3 regions of the Pseudomaricurvus sp. genome follow, and region 2 is predicted to be linked to each of the others. Evidence: predicted binding sites of a transcription regulator. Region 2 holds the regulator's gene; each other region holds the start of a gene.
The links. The regulator LexA, encoded in region 2, represses DNA repair genes until DNA is damaged. The targets are predictions, from matches to a motif close to ACTGTNTNTANANACAGT.
Positions count from the first base shown of each region.

Region 1: the regulator LexA is predicted to act here: its motif matches at 1,962-1,979, upstream of ruvC (crossover junction endodeoxyribonuclease RuvC).
Region 3: the regulator LexA is predicted to act here: its motif matches at 1,918-1,935, upstream of recN (DNA repair protein RecN).

Region 1 covers NZ_CBFIHX010000089.1:6,579-9,839, reverse strand. The annotation lists gene ruvB (Holliday junction branch migration DNA helicase RuvB) at 1-716, opposite strand, end outside; gene ruvA (Holliday junction branch migration protein RuvA) at 730-1,362, opposite strand; gene ruvC (crossover junction endodeoxyribonuclease RuvC) at 1,425-1,943, opposite strand; gene aspS (aspartate--tRNA ligase) at 2,134-3,261, opposite strand, start outside.
Region 2 covers NZ_CBFIHX010000025.1:18,130-21,390, reverse strand. The annotation lists gene ACTG33_RS05385 (DUF6763 family protein) at 149-478, shown strand; gene ACTG33_RS05380 (TIGR00730 family Rossman fold protein) at 482-1,144, opposite strand; gene lexA (transcriptional repressor LexA) at 1,299-1,901, shown strand; gene ACTG33_RS05370 (cell division inhibitor SulA) at 2,000-2,458, shown strand; gene ACTG33_RS05365 (hypothetical protein) at 2,573-2,821, opposite strand; gene ACTG33_RS05360 (hypothetical protein) at 3,016-3,261, opposite strand, start outside.
Region 3 covers NZ_CBFIHX010000052.1:12,607-15,867, reverse strand. The annotation lists gene ACTG33_RS08905 (hypothetical protein) at 1-168, shown strand, start outside; gene recN (DNA repair protein RecN) at 202-1,866, opposite strand; gene grpE (nucleotide exchange factor GrpE) at 2,122-2,706, shown strand; gene dnaK (molecular chaperone DnaK) at 2,929-3,261, shown strand, end outside.

The sequences.
Region 1 (3,261 bases), on a different contig from region 2:
AAATCTCTCACCCGACGCAACAGACGATTGGCAATACGCGGTGTCCCCCTCGAGCGACGTGCAACCTCAAACGCGCCCTGCTCGTCAATTTCAACACCCATTAAGCTCGCCGAACGGGTGACAATGTGGGTCAGGTCAGTGACATTATAAAATTCCAGACGCTGCACAATACCAAAACGATCTCGTAAGGGAGAAGTCAGCAATCCGGCACGCGTCGTCGCACCCACCAAGGTGAAAGGCGGTAAATCCAGCTTAATAGAGCGAGCCGCAGGTCCTTCACCGATCATAATATCCAACTGATAGTCTTCCATCGCCGGATACAGTACCTCTTCCACATTGGGACTGAGGCGGTGAATTTCGTCAATGAATAACACATCGCCGGGCTCGAGATTGGTCATCAACGCCGCTAAATCACCCGCCTTCTCCAGAACAGGGCCTGACGTCGTCTTCAGATCCACCTCCATTTCATTGGCAATGATGTTCGCCAGCGTGGTTTTACCCAGCCCGGGCGGGCCAAATACCAGAGTATGATCCAAAGCTTCCGAACGCCCTTTGGCGGCCTGAATAAAGATTTCCATCTGTTCACGAACCACCGGCTGACCGACGTACTCCGCCAGACTTTTCGGGCGAACAGCACGATCCTGTACATCTTCCATGACCCGGGGTTCAGCACTGACGACTCGCTCAACCGGGGAAAACTGGTCTTTTTCAATCATAAATCAGGCTCTCTTAAGCCGGGGACAGACTGCGCAAAGACAATCGAATCAGCTCTTCACTGCGGGTAACACTGTGCGCTCGCAGCACACCAGCCACCATTTTGCTTGCCTCTACAGGCTTATAACCCAGAGCGACCAGGGCGCTTTCCGCTTCAGCCACAATATCGTTACCGTCTTCACCACTGCCGGACCGCGGTTGACTGGCGGCCTCCATTTCAGCCAGAGGCGCGTGAGCCACCTGCCAGGTCTTCAGTTTGTCCCTAAGCTCAATCATCAAGCGTTCTGCGGTTTTTTTACCGACACCGGGAACCTTAACCAGCGCCGAGACATTATCTTCCATCACGCAACTCACCAACTGGTCAGTCTCCATGCCCGACAGAATCGCCAGTGCCATTTTGGGGCCAACGCCGCTGACTTTAATCAGGGTGCGGAACAGTTCCCGGTCTTTTTTATCGTAAAAGCCGTAGAGTGCCTGAGAGTTTTCACTGACCGCGAAGTGAATCGCCAAAGTCACGTTGCCACCGAGCTCCGGCAATTGATACAAAGTCGTCATCGGCACCAGCACCTCATAACCGACACCATTAACGTCCACCAGCACCTCAGGTGCTTTCTTTTCCAGTAACTGCCCTTGCAGACGTCCGATCATAAACTGTGATTTCCTCTATCGATAAGCAGGCCAACGCTTGAAGCCAGCCTATACCATAATACTTACACCATGCGCCCACGACGAAAGGTTTTTGCCGTGGCGACTTTGATTAAGTGTTGATGTGTGTTGGCGTGACATAAAGCCACCCCCAAGGCATCGGCGGCGTCTTCCTGTGGTTCGGATGGCAGTTTCAGCAAAACCTTCACCATGTGCTGCATCTGGTGTTTATCAGCCGCGCCATTGCCTACCACAGACTGCTTGATTTTCCGGGCCTCGTACTCGGACACCGGCAAGTTCTGACTCACCGCAGCCACTATAGCAGCACCACGCGCCTGCCCCAGCTTCAAGGCCGAGCCGGCACTTTTTGCCATAAAGACGTGTTCAATCGCCATTTCCTGTGGGCAATATTCTTCGATAATTTCCGTGATGGAATCAAAAATGATTTTCAGGCGTTCAGGCAAGCTTAAATCCGGAATACGAATGACACCGCTGCTCACATACTCATAGCGCGAGCCGACGTGGTTAATAATGCCAAAACCGGTTTTTCTTGAACCGGGGTCAATCCCCAGAATGAGCGCCATAGCCCGCCGCACCTTAATACTGTTTTTTCATCCAGTGGTTAGTGTGTCGGGAAACCCATGACAGGTCAAGTGAAGCCTTTATCCGCGTCAGCCCTATAGAACACACCCCAGAACGAAAAACGGGAGGTGCAAACGCTTTTCGCGCTCACAGCCTCCCGTTCATTTCGCATCGTGCCTTCAGACGACTCGCTTACGCTTTGGTCTCTTTCTTTTTAAGGCGGATGTTCAACTCGCTTAACTGAGTGGTATCCACCTGTCCCGGGGCATCCGTCAGAACACAGGCTGCGGTCTGGGTTTTCGGGAAGGCGATAACGTCACGAATGGAACTGGCACCGGTCATCAGCATGATCAAACGATCCAAGCCAAAGGCCAAACCACCGTGCGGTGGCGCACCGTACTGCAAAGCATCCAACAGGAAGCCAAACTTCTCACGCTGCTCTTCTTCACCAATACCCAGTACACGGAATACTGTCTGCTGCATGGTCTGATCGTGAATACGAACAGAACCACCGCCCAGCTCGCAACCGTTCAGCACCATATCGTAAGCTCTGGACAGAGCCGACAGAGGGTTGGCTTCCAGCTCTTCTGCGGAACAGGATGGCGCGGTAAACGGGTGGTGAAGGGAGGTTACGCCGCCATCAATTTCTTCAAACATAGGGAAGTCAACGACCCACAGAGGTGCCCACTCGCAGGTGTACATATCCAGATCTTCACCCACCTTACAGCGCAGCGCGCCCAGGGCTTCGGTCACAACCTTGATAGTGTCGGCACCAAAGAAGACGATATCGCCGTTTTGAGCACCGGTACGCTCCATCACATTCATGGTCACTTCATCGCCCAGGAACTTGATGATGGGTGATTGCAGGCCTTCAACGCCTTTTTCGATTTCGTTAACCTTGATCCAGGCCAGACCTTTGGCACCGTAGATACCCACAAACTTGGTGTATTCATCAATTTGCTTACGGGAAATGGAAGCGCCGCCAGTCACTTTCAATGCCGTTACACGACACTTGGGATCGTTGGCTGGACCGGCAAAGACTTTAAAATCGATGTCTGTCAGCAGGTCTTTAATTTCCACCAGTTCCAGCGGGATGCGCATATCCGGCTTGTCAGAGCCGTATTTTTGCATGGCTTCCGCAAAGGGCATACGTGGGAATTCACCCAACTCAACGCCTTTCAACTCGCTGAACAGCTGACGAATCATCTTTTCAGTGACCGACATGATTTCCTCGTCGCTCATAAACGAGGTTTCGATATCGATTTGAGTAAATTCTGGCTGACGGTCTGCGCGCAAATCTTCATCACGGAAACACTTGGC
Region 2 (3,261 bases):
ACACCTTCAAAACAGTGAGAAATCAGGTTGAAACGGGAGGCTTTCAACACGCCTCTCAAGCAGGTATGTTTTGATTACATTCTCAGAGATTAATAAAGAAACAGACGTCTATCGAAGAGCAGAATCACAAAAAGGAAGGTAACACTCAATGGCCTCAGTAAACCCAATCTGCCCTGCCATCATTGGGGAATGGTACCAGGACATCGTTGAAAACCTTTATTTTGAAGTTGTCGCCATCGACTATCAGGCTGGCAGCGTAGAGATCCAATACCACGACGGTGAAGTGGGTGAAGTGGATCTGGAAAGCTGGCCAGAAATGGTCTTGGTGCCCGCCTCTCCCCCTGAAGATGCCAGCGCAGCCTTTGAAATGTCGATGCCAAACAGCTGGAATGACGAATCAAACCTTAACCCCTGTAACTGGAACGACCCTCTCAGCCAAATTGAACCAGACCTGTTTCAGGGATCAGAAGAGTTTTAACCGCTACGATGAACTGCCCTCCTGCAGCTCAGCTCTGCGGGCGATATGATCCATCAGGATATCCCGCACCTCCTGGACACTGTCGACTACAGTAAACAGATCCAGCTCTTCACTATCAATGCACTGGTGGCCAGCCATGGTCGTTTTCATCCACTCCAGTAGACCTGACCAATAGGCCTTTCCTACCAACACAACCGGAAACGGCTCTACTTTTTGAGTCTGAACCAGTGTTAATGCCTCAAAGAGTTCATCGAGCGTACCAAATCCACCGGGGAAGATTACAAACCCGACTGCATTTTTCACAAACAAAAACTTTCTGACAAAGAAGTAACGGAAAGTGAGACTGACATTCTGGTAGGGATTAGCGCCCTGCTCTCTGGGGAGCGTAATATTCAGGCCTACTGAAGCACCTCCACCCTCAAACGCACCTCGATTAGCCCCTTCCATGATACCTGGGCCACCACCCGTAATAACCGGAATCTTTTCCTCTGCCAATAGCTGCCCTAACTCTCGAGACAGCTGATAATACTGGGTTCCCTCCTTAAAACGGGCACTCCCAAAGATGGTTACAGCACCTTTAATCTTGATGAGCTGCTCAATTCCATCCACCACTTCAGACTGAATCCGTAACACACGCCACGCCTCAGGCATTTTTGCATCTAGCATACAACCTCCTTAGCGCAACTAAACCTTCGGTAAAACAAGGGGTTACGCAGGCTTTACTCTAAGTATAGTTAACTTTGCTAAAAAAACTTGCACAGCGCCATTCACTGTATATAATCACAGTCACTGTATAAAAAATCAGGAAAGGCAAATTCTTATGATTAAGCTCACCGCCAGGCAGGAAGAAGTTCTCAACCTGATCAAGCGCAACATTGAAGAGACCGGCTATCCCCCGACTCGCGCCGAAATTGCCAAAGAACTGGGCTTTCGTTCAGCCAATGCTGCCGAAGAGCACCTGAAAGCACTGGCGCGTAAAGGCGCCATCGAAATGGTCGCCGGGGCCTCTCGCGGCATTCGCTTGCCGGAAGAAACTACAGGTATTCCTATCGTCGGACGCGTCGCTGCCGGTAGCCCGGTCTTAGCTACCGAACACATCGAAGAGTACTGCAGCATTCCGCATGACTTTTTCTCCCCTACTGCCGACTTTTTACTGCGTGTCACCGGTGAAAGCATGAAAGACATCGGCATCATGGATGGAGATCTTCTTGCAGTGCACAAAACCGATCAGGTTCGCAATGGCGATATTGTGGTTGCCCGCATAGAAGATGAAGTTACGGTTAAACGCTATCAACGAAAGCGCGGCTCGCACCAGATAGAGCTTTACCCTGAAAACGAAGAATTTAATGTTATCGAGGTTGACCTGAAAGATCAGGATTTCGCCATTGAGGGCCTTAGCGTGGGCGTTATCCGCAGGGATTAAAACACCTCCAAACCCGACCTAAATGAGATAACCGGGTTGCCAGAGAGTGGTACCACGCCTTAACAGCACAAACGATGAAACAAAGACTGGAGAACATCATGCCTATAGCAAGACAACTTCAACCTGAGGTTAACGCCTCCCCGGGCACCGCCAATCGGGGTCCGTTTCATCCTGTTGAGGCACAACCACAAGCAGCAGCGGCCACCTCGTCAATTACTGAGCTGGTGTTAACCCAACACAGTCCCGACGCACAAATGCTGCTACTCCCCATGCTTGCCCACTTAAGTCGTAATGCAGAACGCTGGATCACCTGGATTACCGATGCACCGGTGAATCGCGACGAATTAGCCAGTTACGGTGTTGATACAGACAAGGTTCGAATTATTCGCAGTCAATCAGATGAATCCACTCGGTGGATCCTGTGGGAGGCTCTGAATACAGGCACCAGTCACACGGTCATTGCCACACTGAATGAGCTGAACGAAAACAGTTTTCATCATCTGGAAACCGCTGCACAGGCAGGAGAAAGCCGCGCATTGCTGATCCGCTACCGCTAAGCGACATCGTATAAGTGAACGAGATAGGAATATTCGACAAGGAGGTCGACAGGTTTTCAAAGTTTTAAGCCCGGACAGAGTTCCAGGGCCAGAAAAGACCAGAAATGGAAAAACTCAGTGAAGTGTACGCTGCTCTGGTTCAAGTTCAAACTCAGCATAGTTCTGCTCAGCCAAATCCCCTACTGTTTCCAGCCCTGCTTCAATCATTGCCTTTACAACATCAAAACGAGCGTCTTTCAGGAAATCTTCCGCTTCTTTTGAAAACTTGATACACACCAAAGGCTCGCTTTCGTCTTCTCCCGCGCGACGCAAACCGACACCTCCGTCAGCGAGCTCGACTATTTCGTACAGGGCGGAAGACATAACAACTCCAAAAAATTCGAAAAACATGCGAAAGGAGTTGATCAGCAGGTTTCTGCCCTGTCTGTCCAAGCCAATGCAATTAGGTGTATTGAACCATTGTAACATTTATCCAAGATGGAATTCCAATTGCTGGCCCCGACCTGAGTGTCAAGCCACAGGCCATCAAAAGGTCTACTAGACGACAGGCACCTAAATCAATATTCCTCGAATGACTGACGCTGACGCTCAACCAGGCCTGACAATGCCGTCAGATAGCGCTTTACTCGCTCCAGAGATAATTCTTCTGTCTGGGCTGCAGATGCATCCATTGCAATCAACTGGGGACTGGAAGCGCTTACAGACGGATTGAGGACATGCCGTTCTGCCATAAAAAGAGGCGCAATCCACTCTTGGGACTTGAGCTCCTCAACCCCGGCCCCTTCAGGGCATGCATCCACCAA
Region 3 (3,261 bases), on a different contig from region 2:
CCGGGTGTGGTAAAGATTGATGAGCAGTATAATGTGCTGGTTGTCTGTATTGAGCCGGGCAAGAAGGAAGACATCATTTTTAAATTGATGTTTGTCGATCCGGATCAGTATGAGCAGTTGCGCGGTGAGCCTAAAGACTCTCCAGCGGATTCCTCTGCCGAGGCTTGATCTTCTAAAGAGGTTTGGTCTGTTATGGCAGTCTTAATCTGCCATTTCCAACATTTCTCGCGCGTGGGCGATGGTTTGTTTCGTCATCTGAGCCCCGCCCATCATGCGCGCAATCTCCATAATCTTGTCATCCCCATTGAGCTGAATCAGTGCCGTCTGAGCTGATGTCTTGTCGGTTTCCTTGTGCACCTGCAGATGCTGATGTCCTTTGCTGGCAACCTGCGGCAAGTGGGTGACGCACAGTACCTGTCCCTGATGGCCCAGCTGACGTAATAGATCACCTACCACGTCAGCGGTGGCGCCGCCGATGCCCACATCCACTTCGTCAAACACCAGGGTGGGGGTGGTGGAGCTGCGTGCGGTCACCACCTGAATGGCCAGGCTGACGCGAGACAGCTCGCCGCCGGACGCCACTTTAGCCAGTGCTTTGGGGCTTTGGCCGGGGTTGGTGCTGATTAAGAACTCGATGTCATCCAGTCCGTGTGGGCTGGCGTGCTCAGGGCTGCTGTGCAGCTGGATGGCCAGTTGCGCGTTCTGCATAGCGAGTGCGTGCAGTTGTTCATTGATGGCTTTTTGCAGTTGTTTGGCGGCCTTGTGGCGCTGGTTGGACAGCTTTTCGGCGCAAGCCATATAAGCGGACTGGCAGGCTGTAGCTTGGGCCTCCAGTTCATCCAGTTGGCCCTCGCTGCCGTCCAGTTGTTCCAGTTCATTGGCCAGATCCTGATGCAGTGTTTGTAGCTCCGAGGGAGAGATTCGGTGTTTGCGGGCGATGTCGTAACAGCTGGACAGGCGCTCCTCGATAAACGTCAGTCGCTCGGGGTCCATCTCGAAGCTGTCGATGTGGTGGTTAATTTCACTCTGAGCTTCCTGAATCTGGATTTGGGCGCTGAGCAGCAGCTCTTCGGCGCTACACAATGCCTGGGGTTTGTCGTTCAGGTCCTGCAGCAGGTGCAGGGCTTTGCCCAGCGTGGTGAGCAGTCCACCTTCCTCGTCGTCACAGATCTGTGCGGCCAGTTGGCTGTTTTGCAGCAGGGTGTCGGCGCTGGCCAATTGCCGCTGTTCGGCCTCCATGGCCTCCAGTTCGTTGTCTTCCAGTGCCAAAGCGTCCAGTTCCTGAACCTGATAGCGCAGAAGTTGGGTGCGGGCAGTGATTTCTTCGGCGTTGTCCCGCCACTCTTCAAAGTGTTTTTGGGCTTCCTGCCAATCGCGGTAGAGGGTTTTGCACTGTCGTGCCAACGACTGGTGGTTGGCGTAGTCGTCCAGCAGGCGGCGGTGAGTGTCTTTTTTCAGGAGTGACTGGTGAGCGTGCTGGCTGTGAATATCGATCAGCATCTCGCCCAGTTCTTTGAGTTGCCCCAGCGGTACCGGCTGGCCGTTGATGTAACCTCTGGAGCGTCCTTCACGGGTCACTACCCGGCGCAGCAGGCAATCGCTGTCGCTGTCCAGATCGTGGTCGTCCAGCCACTGGCGGGCGCGGGGGATGTCCGAAACGTCAAAGGTGGCGCAAATGTCGGCGCGTTGCCGGCCGTGTCTGACCCGATCCGGATCGGCCCGATCGCCCAGCGTCAGTCCCAGGGCATCCAGCAGGATGGATTTGCCGGCACCGGTTTCGCCGGTGATGGCGGTCATGCCGCGGTTGAGTTCGAGCTCAAGGGCATCCACCAGGGTGAAGTTCTGAACGCTGAGGTGGGTCAGCATGGTATTACTCCTGACGCAAAGACGGTTGTGGGTGGGAATTTATCATTTAACCATGTTTATTTGTACAGTAGTTTTACGGTGCAGGCAAATCCCTTGTGCGCTACTCCCTATGAAACTTGCGCTCTACTCCCTCTGAAAGATGTCGGATGTGCCCGAAAGATGTTTGGGAGCCCTTGAAAGATATCCGGGCGGCCCCATATTGGCAGCAGGTCTTATGAATAACCCTATGAATCATCTTGGTATACGGAGTTCAGTGTGTCAGACGAACAGCAGACATCCCCCGAAGTGGAAGAGGTAGCCGCTGAGGCTGCCGAGAAGAAAGCAGCCGAACAGGCCGAAGCCGGTAATGAGTCCGGTGCTGGCGAAGCGCCTACAGTAGACGCGGTTCAGGCCGAAATCGAGAGCCTCAATCAGCAGCTGATTGAGGCCAAAGAGCAGGAGTTGCGTGCACAGGCGGAAGCCCAGAATGCACGTCGCCGCGCCGAGCAGGATGTGGAAAAAGCCCACAAATTCGGTCAGGAAAAGCTGGTCAGTGACTTGCTGCCGGTGATCGATAACCTGGAGCGGGCGCTGGACGCAATGAATGTCGACGATGAGTCGCTGAAGCCAGTGGTTGAAGGCATTGAGCTGACGCTGAAGTCTTTTCAGGACACCCTGACCAAGCACAAGATCGAAGCGCTGAACCCGGTGGGCGAGCCTTTCGACCCGCAGCTGCATCAGGCCATGACCATGGTAGAAAGCCCGGACGCTGAGCCGAACACCGTGATCAATGTGTTCCAGAAGGGTTATACCCTGCACGGTCGTCTGGTTCGTCCGGCAATGGTCGTGGTTGCCAAGTAAGAGTTCTTGTTTGAGAAAGCAGAGTTCTTGTTTAAAAAACAGGTATTTCTGCTTGCGCGGGTGTTGGAGCGATGAAAAAAACTCACGCTCAGGGTTGAAAAACAGACAGTCGCGCCAATATAGAAACCAACAGTTTGAGAAACAGCCAGTCGAGACTGGTTGAGAAATGTTTTAACAAGCCCTGCACGGTGTTGCAGGCTCGAATTTTCGGAGATTATCGAAATGGGTAAAATCATTGGTATCGACCTGGGTACAACCAACTCATGTGTATCTGTACTTGAGGGTGGCAAAGCCAAGGTTATTGAGAACGCTGAAGGCGATCGTACAACCCCTTCCATTGTTGCCTTTACTGACGACAGTGAAATTCTGGTCGGTCAGAGCGCCAAGCGTCAGTCTGTGACTAACCCGAGCAATACTTTGTTCGCGGTTAAGCGTCTGATTGGTCGTAAGTACAAAGACGACGTTGTACAGAAAGACATCTCCATGGTGCCTTACAAAATTGTTGAGGCTGACAACGGTGATGCCTGGGTAGAAATCAAGGGCGATAAAAAAGCG